Regions from separate parts of the Mesorhizobium sp. C268A genome, predicted to be linked through region 1. Evidence: predicted binding sites of a transcription regulator. Region 1 holds the regulator's gene; the other holds the start of a gene.

Region 1 (4,893 bases):
CAGCACGTCGGCACGGCCATCCTCGGAACCCCAGGTGGCGCCGAGTGGCTGTGATTTTGCCCAGGCGTCAAGGCCGCCCTTCGGTGCCTTCTGCATGCCCTCCGCGACGTTCGATCCGGAGCCGACCGAGAGATACAGCGTCTTCCCGTCCGGCGAGAAGGCGATATCGCGGGTCCAGTGGCCGCCGGTAGGGATGTCGGAGACAATCGTCTCCGGTTCGCCGGAGGCTTTAAGGTCGCCGTCGCGGTAGGCGTAGCGGACCACGCTGTCGTTGTTGGCGACGTAGACCCATTGCGGCTTGTCGCCAGGCGGGTAGAAGGCGATGCCATAGGGCTGGTTGAGATTGTCGGCAAAAATGCCCTCTTCGGCCGGCTTCGCGCTACCCTTGGCCAGCCGATAGACGCGGATCTGGTTGGCGTCACTGTCGGCGACGAACAGGTCGCCGTTCGGCGCCACGCGCACGACCCGCGGATTGGAAATGCCGGAAGCAACCAGTTCGGCCGAAAACCCAGGCGGCAGGACGGGCTTCGCGCCCTCGGGCCGATCGCCGAGGCCGGCGCTGTTGGAGGCGGATCCGGTGATGTTGGGTCTTTTCAGATCATCCGGCCTAATCAGCCGGCGCACACCTGGCTTGTCGGCCTTCCAGTCGCCGAAAGCGTCCTTGCCGGTCAGCAGCAGTTGATCAGCCTGCTGGGCGAAGGCGCTGGTGGCCAGAAGCAGGGCAAGGCCTGCGAAGCCGGCAATCCGGATCATGCTGTTCTCCTCGAACTCGCGCCGTCGGCGCGTCACGACAAGGGAGATATTGTGCGGCCGCCGCAAAAGAGAAGCGTGCGCGCGCAGATTCGACGAGAGAACCGCTCAACTTTCCTCTTCGACGTCCAGATCGTCGTCGAGACGCTTTTCCAATTCGACAAGATCTTCCGGCAGCGGCAATCCCATGGCGCGCATTTCGCGCAGTTTTTCGCGCAGCTGCTCCTGGATTTCGTGCTCGTCCTCCGGCTGGTTGACCATTTCTTCGAGCAGCATGCTGATCTGGGCCTTGAACGATTCAAGCGCCATTCTGCGCCCTCCTTTACGGTGATCACGGCTTCGGAATTATCTTAACATCCGGGTAATCAATTGGGCCGTGTAGTCGACCATCGGCACGATGCGGGCATAATTCAGCCTGGTCGGGCCGATGACGCCGAGCGCGCCGACGACGCGGGCGTCCTTGTCGCGGTAAGGTGCCACGACCAGCGACGAGCCGGAGAGCGAGAACAGCTTGTTTTCCGAGCCGATGAAGATCCGCACGCCGGGGCCGTCCTCGGCGAGGTCGAGCAGCTGGATCAGCCCGTCCTGCGTCTCCAGATCCTCGAACAGGTGGCGCAGCAATTCGATATCGGCCTGGGCGGTGACGTTTTCGAGTAAATTGGCGCGGCCGCGCACGATAAGGCGCGCCGGCAGGCCGCTGTCGGCGCCGGCCCACACCGCCAGGCCTTTCTCGACCAGGTCCTGCGACAACGTGTCCAGCGCTGCCCTGGTCTCGTCCTTGATGCGGGCGATCTCGATGCGCGCCTCGGCGAGCGTGCGGCCCCTGATATGGGCGTTGAGGAAGTTGGAGGCCTCGTGCAGCTGCGAGACGGTGATGCCGGCCGGCAGGTCGACGACGCGGTTCTCGACATCGCCATTCTGCGACACCATCACCGCCAGCGCCTTGGTCGGCTCGAGCTGGATGAACTCGATGTGCTTCAGCGCCACCTCGTTCTTGGTGGCGAGCACCAGGCCGGCGCCGCGCGACATGCCCGACAGCATCTGGCTGGCCTCGGTCAGCATGTGTTCCAGCGTCGCGCCCGAGCCGGAGGCGCGCACCTGCGCCTCGATGACCCGGCGTTCCTCGTCGGAGAGATCGCCAAGCTCCATGAAGGCATCGACGAAGAAGCGCAGGCCGGTCTGGGTCGGCAGGCGCCCGGCCGAGATGTGCGGGGCATAGATCAGGCCGAGATGCTCGAGGTCGCTCATCACGTTGCGGATGGTGGCCGGCGACAGCGACGACGGCAGGATGCGCGACAGGCTGCGCGATCCCACAGGCTCACCGTCCTTCAAATAGGATTCGACGATGCGCCTAAAAATGTCGCGCGAACGCATGTCGAGCGATTGCAGCGCGGGCGCCAGCAGACTGGGTTCGGTGACTGCCTTGGTCATTCGAGCCAAAAACCTCCGGCCCAAGGATATAGACTTCCATCGCTCCCGCGCAACCCGGCGTCTATATGGGGCCTTTTCCTTTGCGCCATGGGCTGCATGCGTCTACAAGCCGCCGACGCAACCGTAAAAAGAACAGAAAGAGGCCTCGATGCGCCCTTCCAAACGCCAAGCCGACGAAATGCGCGCCATCTCCTTCGAGCGCGGCGTCTCCAAACACGCGGAAGGCTCGTGCCTGGTGAAATTCGGCGACACGCATGTGTTGTGCACGGCGAGCCTGGAGGAAAAGGTGCCGGGCTGGATGCGCAATTCCGGCAAGGGCTGGGTGACGGCGGAATACGGCATGCTGCCGCGTTCGACCGGCGAGCGCATGCGCCGTGAAGCCTCGGCCGGCAAGCAAGGCGGCCGCACGCTGGAAATCCAGCGGCTGATCGGCCGCTCCTTGCGCGCCGTTGTCGACCTGCAGGCACTGGGCGAACAGCAGATCACCGTCGACTGCGACGTCATCCAGGCCGATGGCGGCACCCGCACGGCCTCGATCACCGGCGGCTGGGTGGCGCTCTACGATTGCCTGCGCTGGATGGAAGCGCGGCAGATGGCCAGTGTTGCCAAGGTGCTGAAGGACCATGTCGCGGCAATTTCCTGCGGCATCCATGACGGCCAGCCGGTCATCGACCTCGACTACATCGAGGATTCATCTGCCGGCACCGACGCCAATTTCGTCATGACCGGCAAGGGCGGCATCGTCGAGATCCAGGGCACCGCCGAGGGCGAGCCTTTCTCGGAAGGGCAGTTCGCGGAGCTGATGGGCCTTGCCAAGAAGGGCATTCAGCGGCTGGTGAGCTTGCAGCAGATGGCTGTGGCTTGATTGAATTTAACGTGATGACGTCGGCGATCCTTCACACCCCCCTCTGGCCTGCCGGCCATCTCCCCCGCAAGGGGGGAGATCAGAGGTCGCTACCGTTTTCGCCAACCATCAACGTTGAGACGCCGCCAGCGGAACTGCCAATCTCCCCCCTTGCGGGGGGGATGCCCGGCAGGGCAGAGGGGGGTGCCTGATGCAACCCTCCGCTATTCTTGAGTCAGCGCTTTACGTCACGGATCTCGCCGCTGCCGAAGCCTTCTACTCCAACGTCCTCGGCCTCCCTCTCCTCGGCAAGGTCGACGGCCGCCATCTCTTCTTCCGCTGCGGCCCGGGCGTGCTGCTCATCTTCAACGCCGAAGCCACCAAAATCCCGCCGGCGCCCGATGCGCGGCTGAAAGTGCCGCCGCATGGCACGGTCGGCGAGGGCCATCTCTGCTTTGCCGCAAGTGAGGATGAACTCGCACAGTGGAAGGCGCAACTTGAGGCGAAAAACATCGCCATCGAAAGCGAATTCGAATGGCCGCAGGGCGGGCGCTCGATCTACATACGCGACCCCTCGGGCAATTCGATCGAATTCGCCGAGCCAAGGATCTGGGGCCTTTGATGCATTCTCTCGATGGAAAGAAGATCGTCGTTGCCAGCCACAATGAAGGCAAGCTGCGCGAATTCGCCGATTTGATGGGTCCGTTCGGCTTCGAGGCGAAGTCGGCCAAGGACTACGGCCTGCCGGAACCGGAGGAGACCGGCACCACCTTCGAGGAAAACGCCTACATCAAGGCCTTCGCCGCGGCTAAGGCGACCGGCCTGCCGGCGCTGTCGGACGATTCGGGCCTGTGCGTCGACGCGCTCGACGGCGCCCCCGGCGTCTACACCGCCAATTGGGCCGAAGCTCCCGATGGCAGCCGCGACTTCGGGATGGCCATGCAGCGCACCGAAGTGGCCTTGCAGGAGGTCGGCGCCGCCAAGCCAGCGCAGCGCAAGGGGCGGTTCGTCGCCGTCATCTGCCTGGCCTTCCCCAATGGCGAGGCTGAATATTATCGCGGCGAAGCTGAGGGAACGCTGGTGTGGCCGCCGCGCGGCGAACTGGGCTTCGGCTACGACCCGGTGTTTTTGCCCGACGGTTTCGACAAGACGTTCGGCGAGATGAGCGCTGAGGAAAAACACGGCTGGAAGCCCGGTCAGCCGACGGCGCTGTCGCACCGCGCCCGCGCCTTCCAGAAATTCGCCCGCGCCAGGTTAGGCTCAGCTTAATGTCGCTGGACCGCAGCCCGGGCTTCGGGGTCTACATCCATTGGCCGTTCTGCGCCGCCAAATGCCCGTATTGCGACTTCAACAGCCATGTCCGTCACCAGCCGGTCGACCAGGAGCGCTTTGCCCGCGCCTTCGAGAACGAGCTGAAGACCATGAGCGAGCGGACCGGGCCGCGCGAAGTGACCAGTATCTTTCTCGGCGGCGGCACACCGTCGCTGATGCAGCCGCAGACGGTGGCGGCGGTGCTGGACGCCGTGGCGAAGAACTGGACGGTGCCCGACGGCATCGAGGTGACGCTGGAAGCCAATCCGTCCTCGGTCGAGGCCGAGCGATTTCGCGGCTACCGCGCCGCCGGCGTCAACCGTGTGTCGCTCGGCGTGCAGGCGCTGAACGACAAGGATCTGCGCTTCCTCGGCCGGCTGCACAATGTCGACGAGGCGCTGCATGCAATTGGCCTGGCACGGGACATATTCCCAAGACTTTCCTTCGACCTGATCTACGCCCGCCCCGGCCAGACGCTGGATGACTGGCAGGCGGAGCTCGAACAGGCGATCGGCCATGCCGCCGACCATCTGTCGCTCTACCAGCTGACCATCGAG
Region 2 (4,893 bases), 2.2 Mb from region 1:
CTTCGACGCCGGAATTCTCGGCGATCTGGCGGATCGGCGCTTCCAGCGCCCTGAGCACGATCGAAATGCCGGCGGTCACATCGTCATTGGCGCCGGTCAGGCCGGCCAGAGCCGATCTTGCGCGCAGAAGCGCCACGCCACCGCCGGGCACGATGCCTTCTTCCACCGCCGCGCGCGTCGCATTCAGCGCGTCGTCGATGCGGTCCTTCTTTTCCTTCACTTCAGACTCGGTGACGCCGCCGACGCGGATCACGGCGACGCCGCCGGCGAGCTTGGCCAGCCGCTCCTGCAGCTTCTCCTTGTCGTAGTCGGACGTGGTCTCCTCGATCTGGCCCTTGATCTGCGCGATGCGCGCCTGGATGGTCGCCTTGGTGCCGGCGCCGTCGATGATCGTGGTGGTGTCCTTCTCGATCAGTACGCGCTTGGCGCGGCCAAGCATCTCGATGGTGACGTTTTCGAGCTTGATGCCGAGATCCTCGGAAATCATCTGGCCCGATGTCAGCACGGCGATGTCTTCCAGCATCGCCTTGCGGCGATCGCCGAAGCCCGGCGCCTTGACGGCCGCGACCTTGAGGCCGCCGCGCAGCTTGTTGACGACCAGCGTCGCCAGTGCTTCGCCTTCGACGTCTTCCGAGATGATCAGCAACGGCCTGCCGCTCTGCACCACTGCTTCGAGGATCGGCAGCATCGCCTGCAGATTGCCGAGCTTCTTCTCGTGGATGAGCACGTAAGGCTCTTCCAGTTCGACGCGCATCTTGTCGGCATTGGTGACGAAATAGGGTGAGAGATAGCCGCGGTCGAACTGCATGCCTTCGACGACGTCGAGTTCGGTGTCGGCGGTCTTGGCCTCCTCGACGGTGATGACGCCGTCATTGCCGACCTTGTCCATCGCCTTGGCGATCATGGCGCCGACGCTGGCATCGCCATTGGCGGCGATGGTGCCGACCTGCGCGATCTCGGCCGACGACTTGACCTTCTTGGCCTTCGCCTTGATGTCCTTGACCACGGCGGCGACAGCCTGGTCGATGCCACGCTTGAGGTCCATCGGGTTCATGCCCGCGGCAACCAGCTTGGCGCCTTCGCGCAGGATCGATGCGGCCAGCACCGTGGCGGTGGTGGTGCCGTCACCGGCGAGGTCGTTGGTCTTCGAAGCCACTTCGCGCACCATCTGCGCGCCCATGTTCTCGAACTTGTCAGCAAGCTCGATTTCCTTGGCCACCGTCACACCGTCCTTGGTGATGCGCGGCGCGCCATAGGCCTTGTCGATGATGACGTTGCGGCCCTTGGGGCCGAGCGTGACCTTCACCGCATTGGTGAGGATCTCGACGCCGCGCAGCATGCGGTCGCGCGCGTCGGTGGCGAATTTGATTTCCTTGGCAGACATTTTTTTCAATCCCGTTGGTGTGGTGAAGCAAGCGGCTCGCCGGAGCCTGGCAAAGCCAGGCCGGTCAGGCAGCCTTCTTGGCTTTGACGCTCTTCTCGGTGACGACCGTCCCGCTCTTGCCGATAGCGGCCGTCTCGCTCTTGTCGATGACGCCCATAATGTCGGCTTCCTTCATGATCAGCAGGTCCTCGCCGTCGATCTTGACCTCGGTGCCCGACCATTTGCCGAACAGGATGAAGTCGCCGGCCTTGACGTCGAGCGGAACAAGCGCGCAGTTTTCGTCGCGTGCGCCCGGCCCAACGGCGATGACTTCGCCTTCCTGCGGCTTTTCCTTGGCATTGTCGGGAATGATGATGCCGCCCTTGGATTTGACATCGCCTTCGGCGCGCCGGATGACGACGCGGTCGTGGAGTGGCCGAAACTTCATGAGAACTTCTTTCTGGGGCCGGCATAGGCGACCGCGCCGTTCTTATAGGCGTGTTGGCACTCGATAGATAGGAGTGCCAAAAATTATTCGTGGCCAAAATTAAATATTAAAAAGTATTATGATGTCTGCAGGGTTCGAAACGTCGCGAGGCGCCTAGATATTTCAAAAAATTGAATTCCGAGGCAAAAGTGACTATTTATATCGTAAGTTCGATTTCACAATTTCAGGCACGAAGGAGATTTAGGCGATGGCCGAAGGCAATCAGAGCATCATGGAAAAAGCTGAAGCCCGCTTCATGGACAAGCAGAAGAAGACGGCCGAGCGCAACAAGGCAACCTCCGACTACATGTCCGAAGCGAGGGCCAGGGAGATCAAGACGGCAAGGCTCAGGGAATTGCGCTTGGCCAAGGAAGAGGCCGACCGCGTCGCGGAAGCCTTGAACCCGACACCGAAGAAGAAGCGGGCGACAGTCAAGAAAGCCGCCGCCGCGCCGAAGGGGGGCACGTCATGAGCCTGACATTCCCCAATCCAAGTCGCTTCTATGACGAGGCCGGCAAGCGCATCCGCTTTGTCGGCCACGACGGCATGTTCCAGATTTCCTTCTCTGTCGCAGCCGATGCCCTCTCGAAGGCGCCATCAGGGACGGCGACCGCGGAAGCCACCTATCTGGCGGCTTTCGACACCGCGTCCAGCTCCATCCATGACATTGCCAGCAAGGCCTACGCCCGCACCCGCAAGAGCATATATGTGCTCACAGCCGCGGATTTCGGTTAGCGCGCGTTCGTCTTGCAATCAGAGCGGCTGAGATCAGCGTGCGTCAGGACTTGCGGTCGGCTTTTGCCCGCCGCTTGACGTCCCGGCTGTTCAGGCGGTCGGCCATCGCTTCCGCATCGCGCAAATTCATGGCCACCATTACCTGTTGCTTAAGCTCGACAGGCTGGCCGGTGAAGATGTCGAAGATAGTCCAGCTCTCGGGCTCGTACATGCGCAACGCGTAGCGGTTTGTCATATCGGCATCAGGCCCTTGACATGAAAAATGCCGCCGCCAGGATCAGGATTGTCCAGGCCACCACCGACAGCTTCAAGGCCAGGCCGCCATGCATTGAAAGTATCTCGCGCATGCGCAGGGCCACGGTGCTCTTCGACAGGGCGGGTGCTGCCGCAATCGCGACCGGGGGCTTGACGCCAAGCTTTCCAAAAGCCGGCAGCAGCGGTGGCGTTCGCATGAAATGACCTCGAATTGCCGGAGAAAACAGGGCTCCTCATAACACCCTTCTTGAAACTCCCCGCATGCCAAATAGAACCCGGTCCGTGAAAGGGCCATGCCGCCCGATTCGCCGCCTTCCATCAGGCGGATCGTCATCTGGCGAAATCCGTGCAACGCGGTTAGGTTGCGCGCGAAACTGAGGTTGTTCAAAGCGTGACAGGCGAACGGAGACGACGATGACGGCGCCCGGCGATTTGCTGCAAGCCTTGTTCATGAGATTGAAGAGCGATGCCTCGCTGACGGCGCTGCTCGGCGGCGCCGGGTTGCGCGAGCAGGCGGCCGACAGTGCCGCCTTCCCTTATGTGACCTATGGCAGGACCAGCGCATTCGATCTGGACACCGGCGCCGACAATGATGACGACCAGCTCATCACGCTGCATGTCTGGTCGAAGGCGCAAGGCGAGGCCGAGACGCGTCTGATTATGGACAGCATCCGGGCGCGCCTTGACGGCGCCGCTTTCGCCACCGGCTCGCGCGACCAGACCCGCCTGTCGCTGGAGTTCGCCGAGGCCCGCTACGACGAGGACCTGGCGCTCTACCACGGGGTGCTGCGGATACGCGCTCTCACCGAACAAAGTGATTGAAGCAACCTAGATCTGCGCCTGGATCTCGGCCTTGTCGATGACTGACCACACCTCGCGGATGCGACCCTCTCCGAATTCGTAGAAAACATTCTCAGCGAACGACACGCGCTTGCCGTTCACCGGCAGGCCGAACAGCACGCCCTTGGGATGACAGTCGAAATGCAGGCGCGCCGCCACGCGCGGCGGCTGGCAGACCAGCAGTTCGATGTTGAAGCGGAGGTCGGGAATCGCCTCGAAATCGCCTTCGAGCATACGGCGATAACCCGACAGGCCCAGCATTTCGCCATTGTGCTGCACCTCGTCGCCGACAAAGTCTCCAAGTTTCGCCCAGTCCTGGTCATTCAGGCAAGCGATATAGCCCCGGTAAAGGTCGGCAAGGTCTTTATCCGTCATGGCGCACTCCGATGATTTGGCGTTTCCCGCGCTATTTAGGGCGACCCTTCAGAATGGTCTCGCCTTGACCTGTTCCCAATCTGGCTGCGAATTGAGAACCTGCGCGCAAACACCATAGCCGCGCAGCCGGTTTTCCGGTTATGAATCCATTGCCCGGTCTGAGGGACTGGGCGGTAGGATCGCATTCATTCGTTGCGCGCGCAGGGGGGTATTGCGGGGATGGATTTTCACCCGTTCACCGTTCATTTCACGTTCAGCACAGTTGCGTTACAACGCCGACCATGAAAACGCTTCGCTCTCATGTCAGAATCGCGATACTGGCGCTCACAGCGGCCGGCCTGTTGGCGTCGCAAGCGACGCCGGCAGCCGCGGCGGATTGCTACGCGATCGGCCAGCAGGTTGCCGAGCAGAATGGCGGCACGCTGGCCAAGGCTTCGCAGACGACGCGTGGCGGCCAGGAGGTCTGCGTCATCGTCGTGCTTGTGCCGGGCAAGGACGGCCAGCGTCCGCGCCGTTCCGAGATCGTCGTCCCGGCGAACTGATCCAATCTTCCCTCTTGCAGGGCTCGTTTCCCAGACCACCGGAATCGGCCTATATCTGACCCATCAACAGGCCTGACCGATCATGCGCGTACTCGTCGTAGAAGATGACAAGGATCTCAACCGGCAGCTGGCCGACGCGCTGGTCGATGCCGGCTATGTGGTCGACCGCTCCTATGACGGCGAGGAGGGGCATTTCCTCGGCGACACCGAGCCCTACGATGCCGTCGTGCTCGACATAGGCCTGCCGCAGATGGACGGCATCAGCGTCGTCGAGCGCTGGCGCCGCAACGGCCGCA

The links. Region 1 encodes HrcA, which represses chaperone genes, less so after heat shock. Its sites were predicted from a motif close to GTTAGCACTCNCNNNNNGNGAGTGCTAAC; they were not measured.
Region 2: NKL06_RS06130 (co-chaperone GroES) is a predicted target of HrcA. The motif match lies at 1,864-1,892, and genes of this name have one in related genera.

What each region holds. Positions count from the first base shown of each region.
Region 1 is NZ_JAMYVX010000001.1:3,426,603-3,431,495, forward strand. Features, by position in the region: gene NKL06_RS16620 (PQQ-dependent sugar dehydrogenase) at 1-753, opposite strand, end outside; gene NKL06_RS16625 (hypothetical protein) at 859-1,059, opposite strand; gene hrcA (heat-inducible transcriptional repressor HrcA) at 1,096-2,181, opposite strand; gene rph (ribonuclease PH) at 2,330-3,046, shown strand; gene NKL06_RS16640 (VOC family protein) at 3,237-3,647, shown strand; gene rdgB (RdgB/HAM1 family non-canonical purine NTP pyrophosphatase) at 3,647-4,294, shown strand; gene hemW (radical SAM family heme chaperone HemW) at 4,294-4,893, shown strand, end outside.
Region 2 is NZ_JAMYVX010000001.1:1,192,781-1,197,673, reverse strand. Features, by position in the region: gene groL (chaperonin GroEL) at 1-1,384, opposite strand, end outside; gene NKL06_RS06130 (co-chaperone GroES) at 1,449-1,811, opposite strand; gene NKL06_RS06125 (hypothetical protein) at 2,059-2,322, shown strand; gene NKL06_RS06120 (DUF1488 family protein) at 2,319-2,585, shown strand; gene NKL06_RS06115 (hypothetical protein) at 2,629-2,796, opposite strand; gene NKL06_RS06110 (hypothetical protein) at 2,828-3,037, opposite strand; gene NKL06_RS06105 (DUF3168 domain-containing protein) at 3,255-3,662, shown strand; gene NKL06_RS06100 (ester cyclase) at 3,669-4,055, opposite strand; gene NKL06_RS06095 (hypothetical protein) at 4,337-4,597, shown strand; gene NKL06_RS06090 (response regulator transcription factor) at 4,680-4,893, shown strand, end outside.